DNA from 3 places in the Synechococcus sp. WC101 genome. Region 1 is predicted to be linked to each of the others. Evidence: riboswitches for the same ligand, from Rfam matches in the RefSeq annotation. Region 1 holds a riboswitch; each other region holds the start of a gene.

Region 1 (4,932 bases):
GTGTGGTTTTCCCCTGGTTGGGGGAAAGAGGGCTTTTGCTATTAATTTTTGCTCTGAGGACAGCCATGTCTGATTCGGGTTCCCATTCCGCTGCCCCCGGCCTGTCCGCCTCATCTGCTGGCGGCACTTGGCGCTTGGCTATCCAGGGCATGAGCTGCGCCTCCTGCACTGCCGTCATTGAACAGGCCCTCAGTCGCGTGCGGGGCGTTACGGCACAAGCGGTCAACTTTGCCAGCGAGCAGGCCATCGTGCGAGGGGATCCCCGGCTGGTGAATCCGCAAGCCTTGATCCGGGCGGTGGAGCAGGCGGGGTATCAGGCGCGCTTGGTCGAAGACGATTGGCAACAGTCCGATCCGACCGACCCAGAACGGATCGCCCAACGGGCGGCAGAACGGGAATTGAAGCTGAAGGTGGCAATAGGAGTGGGCCTCAGCACGGTGCTGCTGATCGGATCCCTGCCGATGATGCTGGGGCGGGAGATCCCCGGCCTGCCCCCCTGGCTGCAGGATCCGTGGTTGCAGTTGCTGCTGACGGCGCCGGTGCAGTTTTGGGTGGGCCAGCCTTTTTATCGTGGCGCCTGGGCGGCTTGGCAGCGACGCTCGGCGGATATGAATACCTTGGTAGCTTTGGGAACGAGCGCCGCTTTTTTCTACTCCCTTTTTCCAACCCTCTTTCCCAACTTCTTCCACCAGCAGGGCCTGCACCCGGATGTGTACTACGAAGTGGCGGCGGTGGTCGTCACCCTGGTGCTGGTGGGCAAATGGATGGAGCAGCGGGCCAAGGGGCAAACCTCCGAGGCCATTCGCAAGCTGATCGGGCTGCAGCCGAAAACGGCAAGGGTCATCCGCGACGGGGTGGAGCAGGATATCCCGATTGCGGCGGTGCAGGTGGGGGATCGCATCCGGGTGCGCCCCGGTGAGAAGGTGCCAGTAGACGGGGTGATCCTGGAAGGATCCTCCAGCCTGGACGAGTCGATGGTGACGGGCGAGAGCCTGCCGGTGAGCAAGTCGGCAGGAGATGAGGTTATCGGGGCCACCCTCAACCAGACGGGCAGCTTTGTGATGGAAGCGCGGCGGGTGGGCAAAGATACGCTTCTGGCCCAGATCGTGCGCCTGGTGCAGGAGGCCCAGGGATCCAAAGCTCCCATTCAACAGGTGGCGGATCGGGTGACGGCCTGGTTTGTGCCGGCGGTGATCGGGGTAGCCATCCTAACTTTTGTGCTCTGGTGGGGGCTGGCGGGCAATCCGACGCTGGCTTTGGTGAACACCATTGGGGTGCTGATCATCGCCTGCCCTTGTGCGCTGGGGTTGGCCACCCCCACCTCGATCATGGTGGCGACGGGGCGGGGGGCAGAACTGGGGATCCTGGTGAAGCGGGCCGAAAGCCTGGAATGGCTGGCCCATCGCCTGGGCACAGTCGTCCTGGACAAAACCGGCACCCTCACCGAGGGCCGTCCCAGCGTCACCGAGATCTGGACGCCAGGATCTTCCCCCCTAGCCCTGTTGCGCCTGGCAGCAGCGGTGGAACAACACTCGGAACATCCGCTGGCCCAGGCAGTGGTGCAAAAAGCCGAAGCCGAAGGCATCTCGATCCCGCCGGCCCAGCACTTTCAGGCAAAAGTGGGCGAGGGGGCAGAAGCCTGGGTGGAGGATCAGTGGGTCGGCATCGGTCGGCTGAGCTGGTTGCAGGCGATGGGGATCGCTTGGGATCCCTCTTGGTTGGAGCGGGTTCAGACCTGGGAAAGCCAGGGCAAAACGGTGATCGGCGTGGCGCAATCCCACCGTCTGGTGGGGCTGTTGGCCATTGCCGACCCCATTAAACCCACCTCCCCTGTAGCGGTGCGCCAGCTTCAGGAGATGGGCCTGGAGGTGATCCTGCTGACCGGGGATAACCCCACCACCGCCCAGGCCATTGCTCGGCAGGCAGGCATTCGCCGGGTGATCGCCCAAGTCCGCCCTGAGCAAAAGGCAGCCTATATTCGCCAGCTCAGACGGCCCCGCCACCGGGTAGCGATGGTGGGAGATGGCATTAACGATGCGCCGGCACTGGCAGAAGCCGATGTGGGGATCGCCATCGGGACGGGCACCGATGTGGCCATAGCCGCCAGCGACATTACCCTGATATCCGGCGATTTGCGGGGCGTGGTTACCGCCATTCAACTTAGCCGCGCCACCCTTGCCAACATCCGCCAAAACCTCTTCTTCGCCTTTATCTACAACACGCTCGGGATCCCGATTGCCGCCGGGGCGCTCTACCCCTTCACCGGTTGGCTGCTCAACCCCATGCTGGCGGGGGCGGCCATGGCCCTGAGTTCCGTTTCGGTGGTCGCCAATGCCCTGCGCCTGCGACACTTTCGAGCCCACAGACCGGCAGGCCGGCGTTAGGCCTTCTCCCAGGGGCAAGGGGGATTAGCGCGGCAACAGTTTTGCTGCCCTTTGAGCATGAGTCTGCCGTACCGCTCATGCCTCAGGGCTATCTTCTGGCAGACAAGGACATCCCCCCCAGGGGGCTTGGTGAACGACAAGCGGCAAGCTAACCTAAAAGGCTCAGGCAGACTGGGGAAAGCGCGGTGCAAATCCGCCACTGTGACGCAACTGTGATGGGATCCCTCCCTCAGCCAGAACACCCACCTGCCGTTGTCCTGTACCCCTTGCGATTCACAAGGAACGGAGTTTTTTGTGTTGGATGTCCTCAGTTTTTCCCCTCCCCGTGCGGTTGGGCAGTTTTCTTCTCCTGCCTTGCCCCTGTTGCTCATCGGCCATGGATCCCGCGACCCTGAAGGGCGGCAAGCCTTTCTGGAGTTGGCCCAAGTCTACCAATCCCTCACTCCCCATCGACCGGTGATCCCCTGCTTTCTGGAGCTGACCCAGCCAACCATTGCCCAGGGGGTAGAGCAGTGCTTGGCCCAAGGGTGGCAGGAGATCGTGGCCCTGCCGCTGTTGCTGTTTGGGGCCCGCCACAACAAGTTCGATGTGACGATGGAACTGGATCGCCTGCAGGCCCTCTATCCCCAGTTGCGCATTCGTTACGGTGGGCCGCTGGGGATCCGCATCGAGATCCTGCAACTGCTGCGAGACCGATTGGCTGCTCTGATAGCTGCCCAACCGCGGCGGATCCCAGAGGCAGAAACCGTGCTCCTATTTGTGGGTCGCGGCTCCAGCGATCCTGAGGCCAATGCCGAAGCCTGTAAACTGGCTCGGCTGCTTTGGGAAGGATCCGGGTTTGCCGCTGTGGAGACCTGCTTTATCGGCATTACCCATCCCCGCCTGCCTGTGGGGTTGGAGCGGGCCTCGTCCTGGCAGCCGCGTCGGGTGATCGTGCTGCCCTACTTTCTGTTTACGGGGGTGTTGGTGAAAAAAATCGAGGCGGCAGTGGAGAAACAACGACAACGACAGCCGGAAATCGACTGGCTGATGCTGCCGGAATTGGGCCTTGTGGATACGGTGCTGCACAGCCTGCAGCAACTGGAGCAGGAAGCCCTGCAGGGCCAAACCCCGATGAACTGCCACCTGTGCAAGTTTCGCCTGGCCGTGAGCGCAGAGGTTGGAGCTGGATCCAGCCATCACCACCCTCACGAGCATCATGACCACCATCACGGGCACGGATCCCATCACCATCACTCTCACCATCACCACAACCACGGCCATACCCCCGCAGCAGCAGCGGATCCCTGGGCCGAATTGCAGAGCTACCACCAGCGGGCTTGGCAAGTGCCCTAAGCGAGAAACAGAGGCTGCCGGCGGGATAAACTGAGATGCAGGCAGGCGATCTGTGAACCTGACCTCTGGTTCTCCTGCTCCGGTGGTTCTGCTAGCGAAAAAACAGAAACGATGATGTTCTCCCGCTCCTCTTGGGTCTCAGGTGCCGCTGCCGCGGGGAGCGGGATCTTTGTCTTCGCGTTGGTGGTGGGCCTGCTGGATCAGATCCTGCCGACCCTGCCCAAGGTTTCCCTGTCCTTGGCCGGGATCCCTGGGCTCCTGGCTGCAATTGGGGCCTCCTACGGGGTTTGGCGGCTGGTTCAGATGGGTCTGCAGTCGCATTCCTGGCCTGACTTTCGAGAATCGCTGTTGGCGGCTGTGTCTCCCTTCGATCCTGCCGATCACGGTGGTAGGCCGCGGCAACCCGAAGTGGATCCGCGTCCTCTGCAAGTGGCTGAGGAGATCCGCCAAACCCAGCTCCGCCACCAAAAGATCCTCGACCGCACCAAGCAGCAGGTGAAAGCCGAAATCCAAACCTGCGAACGCCCCCAAGCGCAACTGCGCAGCGAGCAGCAGCGGTGCCGAGTTCTGCAGGCCCAAGCCCAACGGTTGCAACGGCACTTGCAAAATCTCCAAACATCATCCCCGCCCTCTTCCCCAAACTCCAAACCGGCCAAACCCACACCAGAGCGGGAACTGCGCCACAGGCTCCGCCAACTTCAATCGCAAGTTACCACCCTAAAAATAGAGCTGGAACGGCAAGGGATCCAACTGCAGCAGTCGGAAGCCGAGCGGGCCCAACTCCAGCAGCAGCAGCAAAAACTTAAGCGCCTCCTGCAGCGCACAAAATCCGAAAACCAAAAGCTGCGCTCCCAACAGGAGGAATGGGCCCGGCAACTGGAGCAATCCCAGCAGGAGTTGCGGACTTTGCGGGAGTCCTACCGCGCCCTGCAGACCCTCTGGGAGATAGGCTCTACCCTAACTCCCAAGACGACTGCTTCTGAAATTGCCGCCGCCGAACTCTCTGGCACCTCCGGCTAGCCGCAGCCTCGGCTCACCCGCTGCAGGACAAACACACTCCCTTCGCTGCCACGCCCAATCCGCAGGTCCTCATCCAAATAGGATAGGTGATATCCAGCCAACCCCTTGGCTCGCGGCGGCGAACGTCGATCTGCACCGCCGGGATCCGTTTGGGATCCCGCTCGAGCAGATAGAGAAAACTCTCGATCTCGTA
Region 2 (4,932 bases), on a different contig from region 1:
TTTTAGGCCGCAGTCGGGGTTGACCCAGGTTTGCTCTAGCGGCAAGTGGGCCACTCCCAGGCGCAGTTGCCGGAGAATCTGCTCGGTGTCGGGCACCGCCGGGCTGTGAACGTCGTAAACGCCGTTGCCTACCTGGTGGCGATAGCCGGCTTGGGCAATCTGCAGCAAGGTTTTGTTGCTGCTGCGGCTGTTTTCGATGGAGAGGACGTCGGCATCCAGACGCTCGATGTGCTCGATGATGTCCCCGAACTCCGAGTAGCACATGTGGGTGTGGATCTGGGTTTCGGGCTTGGCGCCAGCGGTAGTCAGGCGGAAGGCCTCCACCGCCCAACTTAAGTATTCTGGCCAGCGCTCTTTTTTCAAGGGCAGCCCCTCTCGCAGCGCTGGCTCGTCCACCTGCACCATCGCGGCTCCGGCAGCTTCCAAGTCGGCCACCTCTGCCCGCAGGGCCAGGGCAATTTGCAGGGCCTGCTCGCGACGGGAAACGTCAACGCGGGGGAAGGACCAGTTGAGCACGGTTACCGGCCCTGTCAGCATCCCCTTGACCGGCTTTTGAGTCAGAGATTGGGCCACCTTGAACTCCCGCACCGTCATGGGGCGAGGGCGAGACACGTCGCCGTAGAGAATGGGGGGACGCACGCAGCGGCTGCCATAGCTCTGCACCCAGCCGTGCTCGGTAAAGGCAAAGCCCTGCAGTTGTTGGGCGAAGTATTCCACCATGTCGGTGCGCTCGAACTCACCATGCACCAGCACATCCAGGCCAATTTCTTCTTGGATGCGGATGCACTTGGCAATTTCGGCGTCGATGGCAGCTTCGTATTCGGCCTGGGAGATCTCGCCCTTTTTGTACTTGACCCGCCACTGCCGGACTTCGGGGGTTTGGGGAAAAGAGCCGATGGTGGTGGTCGGCAGCGGTGGCAGCTTGACCTGCCGGCCTATACGCTGCTCGTAGGGAAGGGAGCGCTGGAAGTCCTGCGCCGTCAGGTTGGCCAAGGCCTGGCGCACTGTAGAGTTGGGGGGATTGAAGTCCTGGAAGGCCTGCCACTGCTGCTCCAGCTCCTGCTGCTGGGCGGCGGTGTCTTCGCCGTTGAGGGTGCGGGCCAGCAGAACCACCTCGGCCAGCTTCTGCTCGGCAAAGCTGAGAACATTGCGCAAAGGCTCTGGCAGGTGGGTTTCCAGAGCAGCGTCGTGGGGCACAAATTGGAGCGAGCAAGAAGGCTGCACCCGCAGGTTGGGGGCTAGGGCTTGCAGCTCTTGCAGAGTGGCCAGAACGGCTTTGGGCTGGATCTGCCAGACGTTGCGCCCGTCCACTACCCCCGCCCCCAGGATCTTGTCGGCGGGGAAGCCGTGGGCTCTGACCAGTTCCAGGTTGTGGCCGCGGGTGAAGTCGAGGCTGAGGCCAGCTACCGGAAGCTCCACCGCCCAGGGGTAAGTCTCCCCCAAGTCGTCAAAGTAGGTAACCAGGTGGAGAGGGATCCCCACGCTTGCAAGCCAGCGGTAGGTCTGCTCCACCGCTTCCTGAAGACTTTTGCCTTCGCTGGTCACCAAGATGGGCTCATGGACTTGCACTTCCCGGATCCCCAGGCGCTGCAGCTCCTGCAAGAGTTCTCTGTAGAGAGGAAGCAGCTTCTCCAGATCCCCCCGCAACTCGCCAGAGCGCTGGCTTAGAGCAAGAAGGGTAACCGGACTGAGGAGGACGGGGCTGGTGCGGTTTCCTAGGATCCCTTGCGCCCGTCGCACCGTGGCCAGGAAGTCGTCGAAATGGGCCTGAGGGATCGCGTCGGCCTCAATTTCCGGCACCAGGTAGTGGTAGTTGGTGTCAAACCACTTGGTCATTTCCAAGGCCGGCAGCCCCTCCTGCCCCCGCGCCATGGCAAAGTAGCGCTCCAGGCCTGATAAGCTCTGAAACCGGGAGGGAATCAGCCCCAGCCAGGTGGCCCAGTCCAAAACGTGGTCGTAGAGGGTTTGATCTCCTACGGCAATGTGGTCGAGGTTGGCCTGTCGCTGGGTTCGCCAGGCCTGACTCTCCAGATCCTGCAGCGTCGCCAACAAGGCTTCCGCCTCCAGGGTGCCGCCCCAAAAGGCCTCCAGGGCTTTCTTCAGCTCGCGGCGCTTGCCCATGCGGGCATAGCCTAGGGTTTGAGTTTCAATGGCCATAAGGTACCTTGTCCTGAATCGAATTCGGTAATTGAGGTTGCCGCCAGTTGTCATCCAACCTAGGCAGCAAGAGATGGCCGCCGACATGCCTATCGGTGGCATCCCGGCAGAAGGTTTTCCCTAGGCCAGGAAACCTGCCGGAGCTGTCAAGGCGTTCCTTCACCCTGGCGGCTTGCCCACTCTGCACAGGGGGATGCCCAGAGGACTCTTTTGTGCAACCAAAGCGAGCAACCGTCCTCCTAGCTGCCCCTGAGCTAACTGCTCAGCTCTCTTGTCCGCGCTTTTGACTGAGTGCCTACGATCCGAGAGCGTCGAAAATCCGTAAGCAGGCCGATGAAAAAACTTCGAGACGGGAACGGGCTAACGTCAAAATGGGGAGCATATCTGTACCTCGCAGATATGGTGAACTGTGGAAAAACCGCCGGCGGGCATTCTGACTTGCTCAGTTTTGGAGGGGCTGGCTTGCGTCTCAAGGCCTCTTGCAACAACGAACTAGGGATCCCAAGTCCAAAACCGGCTCACAGCTGCGGGACAGCGGCAGATTCTCACTGCACTTTCCCCGTTGCCTCTGACGGCTGATCCCCGTCAGAACCGACAGTAGACTTTATCCTATCACTGGTTTTAGCGGGACTGGGCGGATTTGAACCGCCGACCTAGCGCTTAGGAGGCGCTTGCTCTATCCAGGCTGAGCTACAGCCCCAGGTCAGGTACCTCACTGATACTAGCAGAGAGGCTAGGGGGTATCGCCGCAAGGCTGCCGAGCAATAGCGTTCTTATGGAATTGCTGGAACAAAGGCTTTGCTTTCTGACACAAAACCCAACGCGGCGGCTCACCCCAGTAGTACTCTTTTTTCCAAATGGGCAAGCGCTCCTTGATTGCATCAATGATGTAACGTGCTCCAGCAAAAGCGGCGCCGCGATGTTCAGCTGTAGCACCAACCCAAACCGCAATATCACCAATTGCAAGATGACCCTGGCGGTGACAGGCAACAGCACCGCAGAGGCCAAACTTGGCGTGGGCTTCTCGGAGGATCTTCTCGCCCTCCTTCTGGGCAAGGATCTCGTAGACTTCGTACTCCAAGCTGAGAACAGGTTTGCCCTGGCTGTGGTTGCGTACCCAGCCCTCGAAGGTTACTAAGGCACCCGCTGTGTTATTGACGAGCAAACGACTGAGTTCAGCTGGCTGGATGGTGCTATCCACAATTAGAAAACGCAGCATTTAGCCCCCACAAACTGGTGGAATGAAAACTACCAAGGCACCTTCATCTATCGGCATAGTCAAGTCACAGAACTCATGATTGACAGCAACCTTAACGTCATCCGCTGCTAGCGAAAATCCATACTTTGCTTGCAGCTGCTGATAGAGCTCTAGGTAGTTTGCTGCACTGGTTTGCAGCACTTCGCTGCTCCGCTGAGCCTGTTCCCGCAGCACTGCTACATATTGAATTGTTACGGTCTTACTTAGGACAGATTGAGTTACCATGGCTGCAACTACCCCAAACTGATTGGAAAGTGGCATACTCCTCGGCGGTATTGACGTTCATGAGCTCGACCTCATGGTTGGGGGTAACTAGGGTGCAGGGCTGCCTGCTGAGGATTTCCACAGGGCAGTACACCCCTTCCGCGTAAGCCCTTTCTAGTACCGCTGCAGCTTGAGGAGTATAGATGGCGCAAAGAGCTTCCGGGAAGCCGCGCTCGGGGTTAACATAGCAAGTTGCGATTGTTTCGGCTTGGTAGTGATCCAGCAGCTTTTGGATTGTTTCTGACCGAAGGTTCAGTAGATCACAGGCAACAACCAACCAGTTAGCTTCAGGATGAGTATTCAAGGCAGTCAATAGGCCACTGATCGGGCCAACGCTTTCTACTAGATCTGGTAGTGTGGGCAAGAGCTCTAGAGCTGTGCCCGACCACTGACCGGCACGCGCTGACAAGTAAACCTGCTGGCAGTAGGGCTGCAGCAGTTCATAGAGATAGGCGGCGTGGGGTTTGCCAAAAGGGTTCAGCAGCGCTTTATCGCGACCCATGCGCTTGCTACGTCCCCCTGTGAGCACCAAGCCATAGAGGGGACGTTCCAGGAGGGCGTTTTTGCCGCCGGACTTAGTTACTAGGCGGGTCTCCTGGATGCAGATATGGGGCGACACCGACTTGCACATGTCATAGATTGTCAGCGCTGCTGTTGCCGCACCACAGAGAGCTTCCATTTCAACCCCTGTCTTAGCGCTGGTCTTGACAGTGCAGTGGATGGTTACAAGCAAGTGATCATCAATTGTGATATCAAAGGTGCAGTCTTCAACAGGGATCTGATGACAAAAGGGGATCAGTTGGTCAGTTCTTTTAACAGCCATTGTACCGGCAATGGTTGCTGTCTGAAATACCGGTCCTTTTTTCAGGTGGATATCTTGGCCAACAACATAGGATCTGAGAGCAGGTGGCAGTTGAACTCTTGCCCGTGCTGTGGCCGTTCGCAAAGACACCGACTTGTGGCTAATATCTACCATATGCGGATGGCCTTGAGCATTAAGATGGGCCCATGTACGATCAGCTTTGTCCATAGAGCTAGCCCCCTAAGCCGTACATTGGGTGTGAGACCTGCTCAACCCGGCGCAGTGGTTTCATCCCCAAAAGCTGCTGGTAAATTTGCTGACGTTGGCCTGGTGTTTTGTCTCGAACCGAGAGACCCTCCTCACTAAATAGGCAGGCAAAGAGACGACCATCAGCTGTCAAGCGCCACCGGGAACAGCTGCTGCAGAAGGGCTGAGACTCAGAGGCAATAAA
Region 3 (4,932 bases), on a different contig from region 1:
GATTGTGCGCAACAACCGCATCCTGCAAAACCGCACTGGCATTGTTGTCGGCGGCAGCGCCCGTCCCATCCTGCGCAACAATCTCATCGCCCGCAACTTGGAAACCGGTCTCACGGCCATCACCAACGCCCAGCCAGACTTGGGCACGGCCTCGGAGCCGGGCAACAACATTTTTGAGGGCAACGGCCAGTACGACATCCTCAACGCCACCCGCGGTCTGCGCCTCAACGCCAACGGCAACCAACTGGCCGGCAAAACCAAAGGGGAACTGAATCTGGCCGGCCAGACCACGGTGGCTGCGCTGCCCAGCAACGCCCCGCCACCCATTGCGGCAGGCGGCTTGACGCTGCCCACAACTCCGCAGGCCGAGCCTCCGGCTCCCAGCAGGGATCCCCAGCCGGCGGCGGCCTCTCCCACCTTGCCGGTGGTGACGGTGCCCCAATCGACTGCCCCCGTTCCCCCTCCTGCAGCGGGATCGGGAGGGCGCATTTTGCCCAGTGCCCCCCCTCAGCCGGCAGGCGCTCAACCCCAGGAGTTTGTTGCCGTCCCCTTCACCCCCGATGGCTCCACCACGCCTGCCCAACCGGTTGAGCCTGCTCCTGCCACTCCCGTCCGCCAGCAATCTGTGGCTCCTCTCACGGATATTACTACCCTCCTGCCACCCCCGGCTCGCCGACAAGCGGGCAGCAGCCCAACAACCCCCCCTGTTCCCGTTGCCGCGGCTCCAGAACCGGCGGTAGCCCCAGCAGAGTCGGCCACCCGCTTTCGTGTGCTGGTGACCCCCAAGGGCAGCGACGATTTGCAGCGGCTGCGGCAGCTCGTCCCCGAAGCGGTGGAGACCGTGTTCAACGGCAGGAGGGTGCTGCAGGCCGGCCTCTACGACAGCCGCAGCCAGGCCCAGTCAGTCTTGGATCGGCTGTTGGACGCCGGCTTTGACGCGGTGGCGGAGATGATCTTCCGTTGACCTCACTGCCCAGGGATCCCCCCCGGCAGGATAGGAACTCCCCAGCAGGGAATGTATGATGCCTAGCACGGCTTTTTCCAGAGCAATGGGGAGGAAAGCCGTGCCGTCAGGTTGTCCTGGGGATCAGCCAGGGCAAGCAATGGGGAAAGTCCGGTGCAAATCCGGCGCTGTGCCGCAACTGTGATGGGCTGAGGCCCTCAGTCAGGATGCCCGCCTGCGGCTTTGGCTCAAAGCTTAGCCCTTCCGCGTCGCACGGAAGCAGGAGCAACCGGATGAAAGTAACTGTATGTCTCAGCCTTGGGCTGGGGATCTTGAGTTTGGGGATCCCGGCCTGGGGGCAGGCAATCTTGGATACCGGCCTCAGCGCCGAGATTTTGAATCAACCCGTCACCACCCCGTTTCGCCGTCCCGGCCTGCTGCGAGAGTCTTCCCGCCCAGTCTATGTCATCACCCGCCAGCAGATGCGCCAGCAAGGGGCAAGGACGGTGCAGGAAGCCCTGCGCTACTTGCCCGGGATCCTCAGCGATGGCACAGCGGGAACTCAGTTGGGAGCTCTTAGCTCTCAATTCATGCGAGGGGCGCGAACGGCGCAGGTATTGGTGCTCTTGGATGGCCGCCCTCTCAACGATCTGGGTTTTTTCGGGGGGTTTGACCTCTCGCAAATCACCACCGATGTCGTCGAGCGAATTGAAGTCTCCCCCGGCGGCGGCTCTACCCTGTACGGCTCAGACGCCGTTGGCGGCGTGATCAACATCGTCACGGTGGAGCCGCAGCCAGAAACGGAGACGGTGCTGGAAGCGGCGGTCGGCAGCTACGGTCTCAATGAGCAAGGGATCCAAAGTCGCGGCCAAGCCCAGGATCTGGGCTGGGTGCTCAGCTATCGCCGTCTGCAAAGTAACAACGACTTTCCCTTTGCCATTGAGCGGCTGGGCAAGTCAGGCAGGCGGGAAAACTCGGCGGTGGAGTACCACAACTTGCAGGCCAAGCTCACCTGGCAACTGGCCGAAGATCAAGTCCTAACAGCCAACGCCCTCTACCTCAACAAAGCCTTTCGCGTGCCCGGCAGTGTAGAGTTTCCCTCTCCCGACGCAGAGCAAAACACCAACGATCTGCTGCTGGATCTCAGTTGGCTGTGGACTCAGGAAACAGGATCCCTGCAGGCAAGAGTCTTTTTGGACGATCTCAACTACCGCTTCAGCGCTCCGCAAAGCCAGGGATCCCGCGACGTCATCTTGCGCAATGGCTGGGGATCCCAGCTTCAATATGCTTGGCAGGCCGGCGAAAACCTAGAGGGAGTTTTGGGGGCAGATTATCGCTCTATCTCAGCCCGCAATACGACTTTTTCTTTTGCCAGGGGTTCTGCCAATATCAACTACGACGATACGGTTAACCAGGGGGCCCTGTTTGCCCGCCTGGACTACAGCCCGGATCCCCAGTTCCACCTCGACCTGGGCATCCGTCAGGACTTCAGCAGTTTGGCCAACGGCTCGGCCACCTCGCCGGCTGTGGGGATCCGGTGGGCAGTTGCCGAGGGAACTACCTTGAGGGCCAGCTACGCCGGCAGCTTTCGCACCCCCTTGATCTCGGAATTGTTCTTTCGGCTGCGCGGCTTTTTTGAAGTGGATGGCAACCCCAATCTCCGCCCAGAGCGAGGGGAAAGCTTTGACATTGGCTTAGATCAAGCCTTGGGAGATTTTGGCCTGCTGCGCTTGACTTTTGCCCACAACCGCATCCGCGATGGCATCACCTTTGTCAGCCTTGGGCCGCGCCGAGGAACCTATGAAAATATTGGGCTGGTTGAATACACCGGCCTGGAGGCAGCTTTGGATGTGCGGCTGGGGGAAAACTGGATGCTTTTTGCCAACTACACCCTCAATGATCCCATCATCCGCGCCGCCCTTGACCCAGCTACAGTTGGCAAGCAGCTAGCCTTTGTGGGAGCCGATAGCCTGAACTTAGGCCTGACCTACCGTCACGAGCAAGGCTGGCACAGCTCAATTTTAGTCCATCACATTGGGAGCTTTTTTACCAACAACACCAACACGGAATCCCTGCCAGGCTACACCACCGTAGCTTGGCGAGGAGGGATCCCGTTGACTGAGGACCTAAGCCTAGAGATGGGGATCGACAACCTGCTAGACGAGCAGTATGAAGTCTTCCCCGGCTATCCCGGCGTTGGTCGCACGCTGAGGGTGAACCTGCGGGGGCAATTTTAGCGACATCTCAGGCTGTTTTTAACTCCCTGGCTAGCCATTTGTAGGGTGCTTCTAGTTTGGAAGCAACTGTATGACGATCTCAACCAGAATCTCGACTCAAGCTGAGGCCAAACATTACCTTTGGGTTTGTACCACCTGTGGATCTCGCTGGGTCAACGGCCAAAAAGAAGGGACTAGCAAAGGAGAAATGCTCCTGGCTGCCTTGCAATCGCAGGTGCTCAATCCTCAATTGCAGCTTAAGCCGGTTGCCTGTATGAGCGGCTGCAGCCATGCCTGCGTGATTGCCCTGGCAGCCCCTGGAAAGATGACCTACGTGTTTGGAGATCTCGATCCCCAAGACGTAGAGCCAATCTTGCAAACAGCGAAGCTGTATTTGACAAAGCCCGATGGCGTCCTGCCCTGGGCAGAGCGCCCTCTTAAAAAGGGGGTGATTGCCCGCATTCCACCAGTCCAATAGGAGCAACCTATGGCCGCTTTCAGCCCCTGGATCACGCCTCTAAACCAGAGTTGGCAGGAGGTTTCCCCCACTGGCTGGATAACTCTCTACGAAGGGATCCCGGCTCACATCGACTGTCTTGGGCCATTGCTCTATGAGCTCTTTCAGGAGCGCTGGGCCGAGATCCAAGTGGGCCAGGTGGTGGAGGGAGGAGTGCTGGAGGCGGCCTTCAAGGATCCCCCTGCTCTCTGTGTGCTCTACGACGGCTATTTGACCGTGGCCACCGAAACTTGGCATTTGCACCTGTGTCTAGAAGAGCACCAGGGCGGCCCCTACAGCAGAACTCCACCTGAGCTGCGCCGCAAAAGATTGGTCGGCCGCGCCGCCCTCTATCGCCGCCTCAATCTGCAGGGCCAGCCTCGCCAATGGGGGATCCAATTTTGGAACGGAGCAGAGGAATCGCTGCTGCAGATCTTTTTGCCCAGTCCCTTTTTGGGGCCAGGAGAAGACTACCTGCCCGAAGGCAAAGCCGACTATCAGAAGCTCTCCCTTTATGAACGCCTGCGGGCCATTTACGTCGAGGGAAAAGAGCGGATCCCGTATGAAGATAACCCCCTCAAGCGGCCCTATTTGGCGGTTTGCCGTTCCAGCCGCTGCTATCCTTCTCGCCACTATCAGCCCGTTGTGGAAGCTCTGCAATCGGCCCTGCGGGAAGCCAATTTGGATATTCAGGTCATTACTTCCGGATGCCTAGAAGTCTGTCAACAAGGGCCGGTGGTTTTTTACTCCGGAGATCGCACCTGGTACAAGCGGGTTACCCCCCAAGTAGCGCGGCAAATTCTCCAGGAGCATCTGCTAAAGAACTGCCCCTTGAAAGCTCACCTTTTTCCTGGAGATTAGCCTATGGTTAGCCTACAAGCTCTTGTCCAGTCCATCCCCAAGCCTCGCCGCGGGATCCCAGAAGTAATTTGGATCCAAGCCAGCCGAGATCTAGCCCAAGGTCGATTTTGGCCCAGCCTATTTACCACCATCGGCTGCCTGAGCAACATTGCCTATACCTGCACGCTTCCTTTTGTAACTGTTGGCATCATCGCGGGCACCACGTTAACTCGCCAAAGGGCAATTATTAGCGCTTCGATGATTTGGCTGGCCAACCAAATCTTTGGCTACACCTGGCACAACTATCCCCGTACACCTGATTCTTTTGCTTGGGGGTTGGTCTTGGGGATCGGCACGGTGGGGGTCGCTTTTGCTGCCGGCTACCGACCTCTGTTTTCTCAGTCCAAACCTATTAGGCCAAGGCAATTGCTGCTGAA

Evidence for each region. Region 1 has a riboswitch for cobalamin ahead of NW809_RS03915 (sirohydrochlorin chelatase). Riboswitches for the same ligand answer to the same signal wherever they lie in the genome.
Region 2: another riboswitch for cobalamin. It lies ahead of metE (5-methyltetrahydropteroyltriglutamate--homocysteine S-methyltransferase); the one in region 1 lies ahead of NW809_RS03915 (sirohydrochlorin chelatase).
Region 3: another riboswitch for cobalamin. It lies ahead of NW809_RS01525 (TonB-dependent receptor); the one in region 1 lies ahead of NW809_RS03915 (sirohydrochlorin chelatase).

The regions. Positions count from the first base shown of each region.
Region 1 is NZ_JANSHG010000034.1:2,815-7,746, forward strand. Features, by position in the region: gene NW809_RS03910 (heavy metal translocating P-type ATPase) at 66-2,384, shown strand; cobalamin riboswitch at 2,513-2,649, shown strand; gene NW809_RS03915 (sirohydrochlorin chelatase) at 2,679-3,719, shown strand; gene NW809_RS03920 (hypothetical protein) at 3,831-4,739, shown strand; gene NW809_RS03925 (PAP/fibrillin family protein) at 4,736-4,932, opposite strand, start outside; partial or broken gene NW809_RS03930 (PAP/fibrillin family protein) at 4,882-4,932, opposite strand, start outside.
Region 2 is NZ_JANSHG010000121.1:381-5,312, reverse strand. Features, by position in the region: gene metE (5-methyltetrahydropteroyltriglutamate--homocysteine S-methyltransferase) at 1-2,157, opposite strand, end outside; cobalamin riboswitch at 2,563-2,768, opposite strand; tRNA gene NW809_RS09055 (tRNA-Arg) at 2,783-2,857, opposite strand; gene NW809_RS09050 (molybdopterin synthase catalytic subunit) at 2,891-3,376, opposite strand; gene NW809_RS09045 (MoaD/ThiS family protein) at 3,377-3,640, opposite strand; gene moaC (cyclic pyranopterin monophosphate synthase MoaC) at 3,615-4,709, opposite strand; partial or broken gene NW809_RS09035 (cyclic pyranopterin phosphate synthase MoaA) at 4,714-4,932, opposite strand, start outside.
Region 3 is NZ_JANSHG010000011.1:15,329-20,260, forward strand. Features, by position in the region: gene NW809_RS01520 (DUF1565 domain-containing protein) at 1-964, shown strand, start outside; cobalamin riboswitch at 1,056-1,197, shown strand; gene NW809_RS01525 (TonB-dependent receptor) at 1,237-3,180, shown strand; gene NW809_RS01530 (DUF1636 domain-containing protein) at 3,251-3,637, shown strand; gene NW809_RS01535 ((2Fe-2S) ferredoxin domain-containing protein) at 3,647-4,516, shown strand; gene NW809_RS01540 (hypothetical protein) at 4,520-4,932, shown strand, end outside.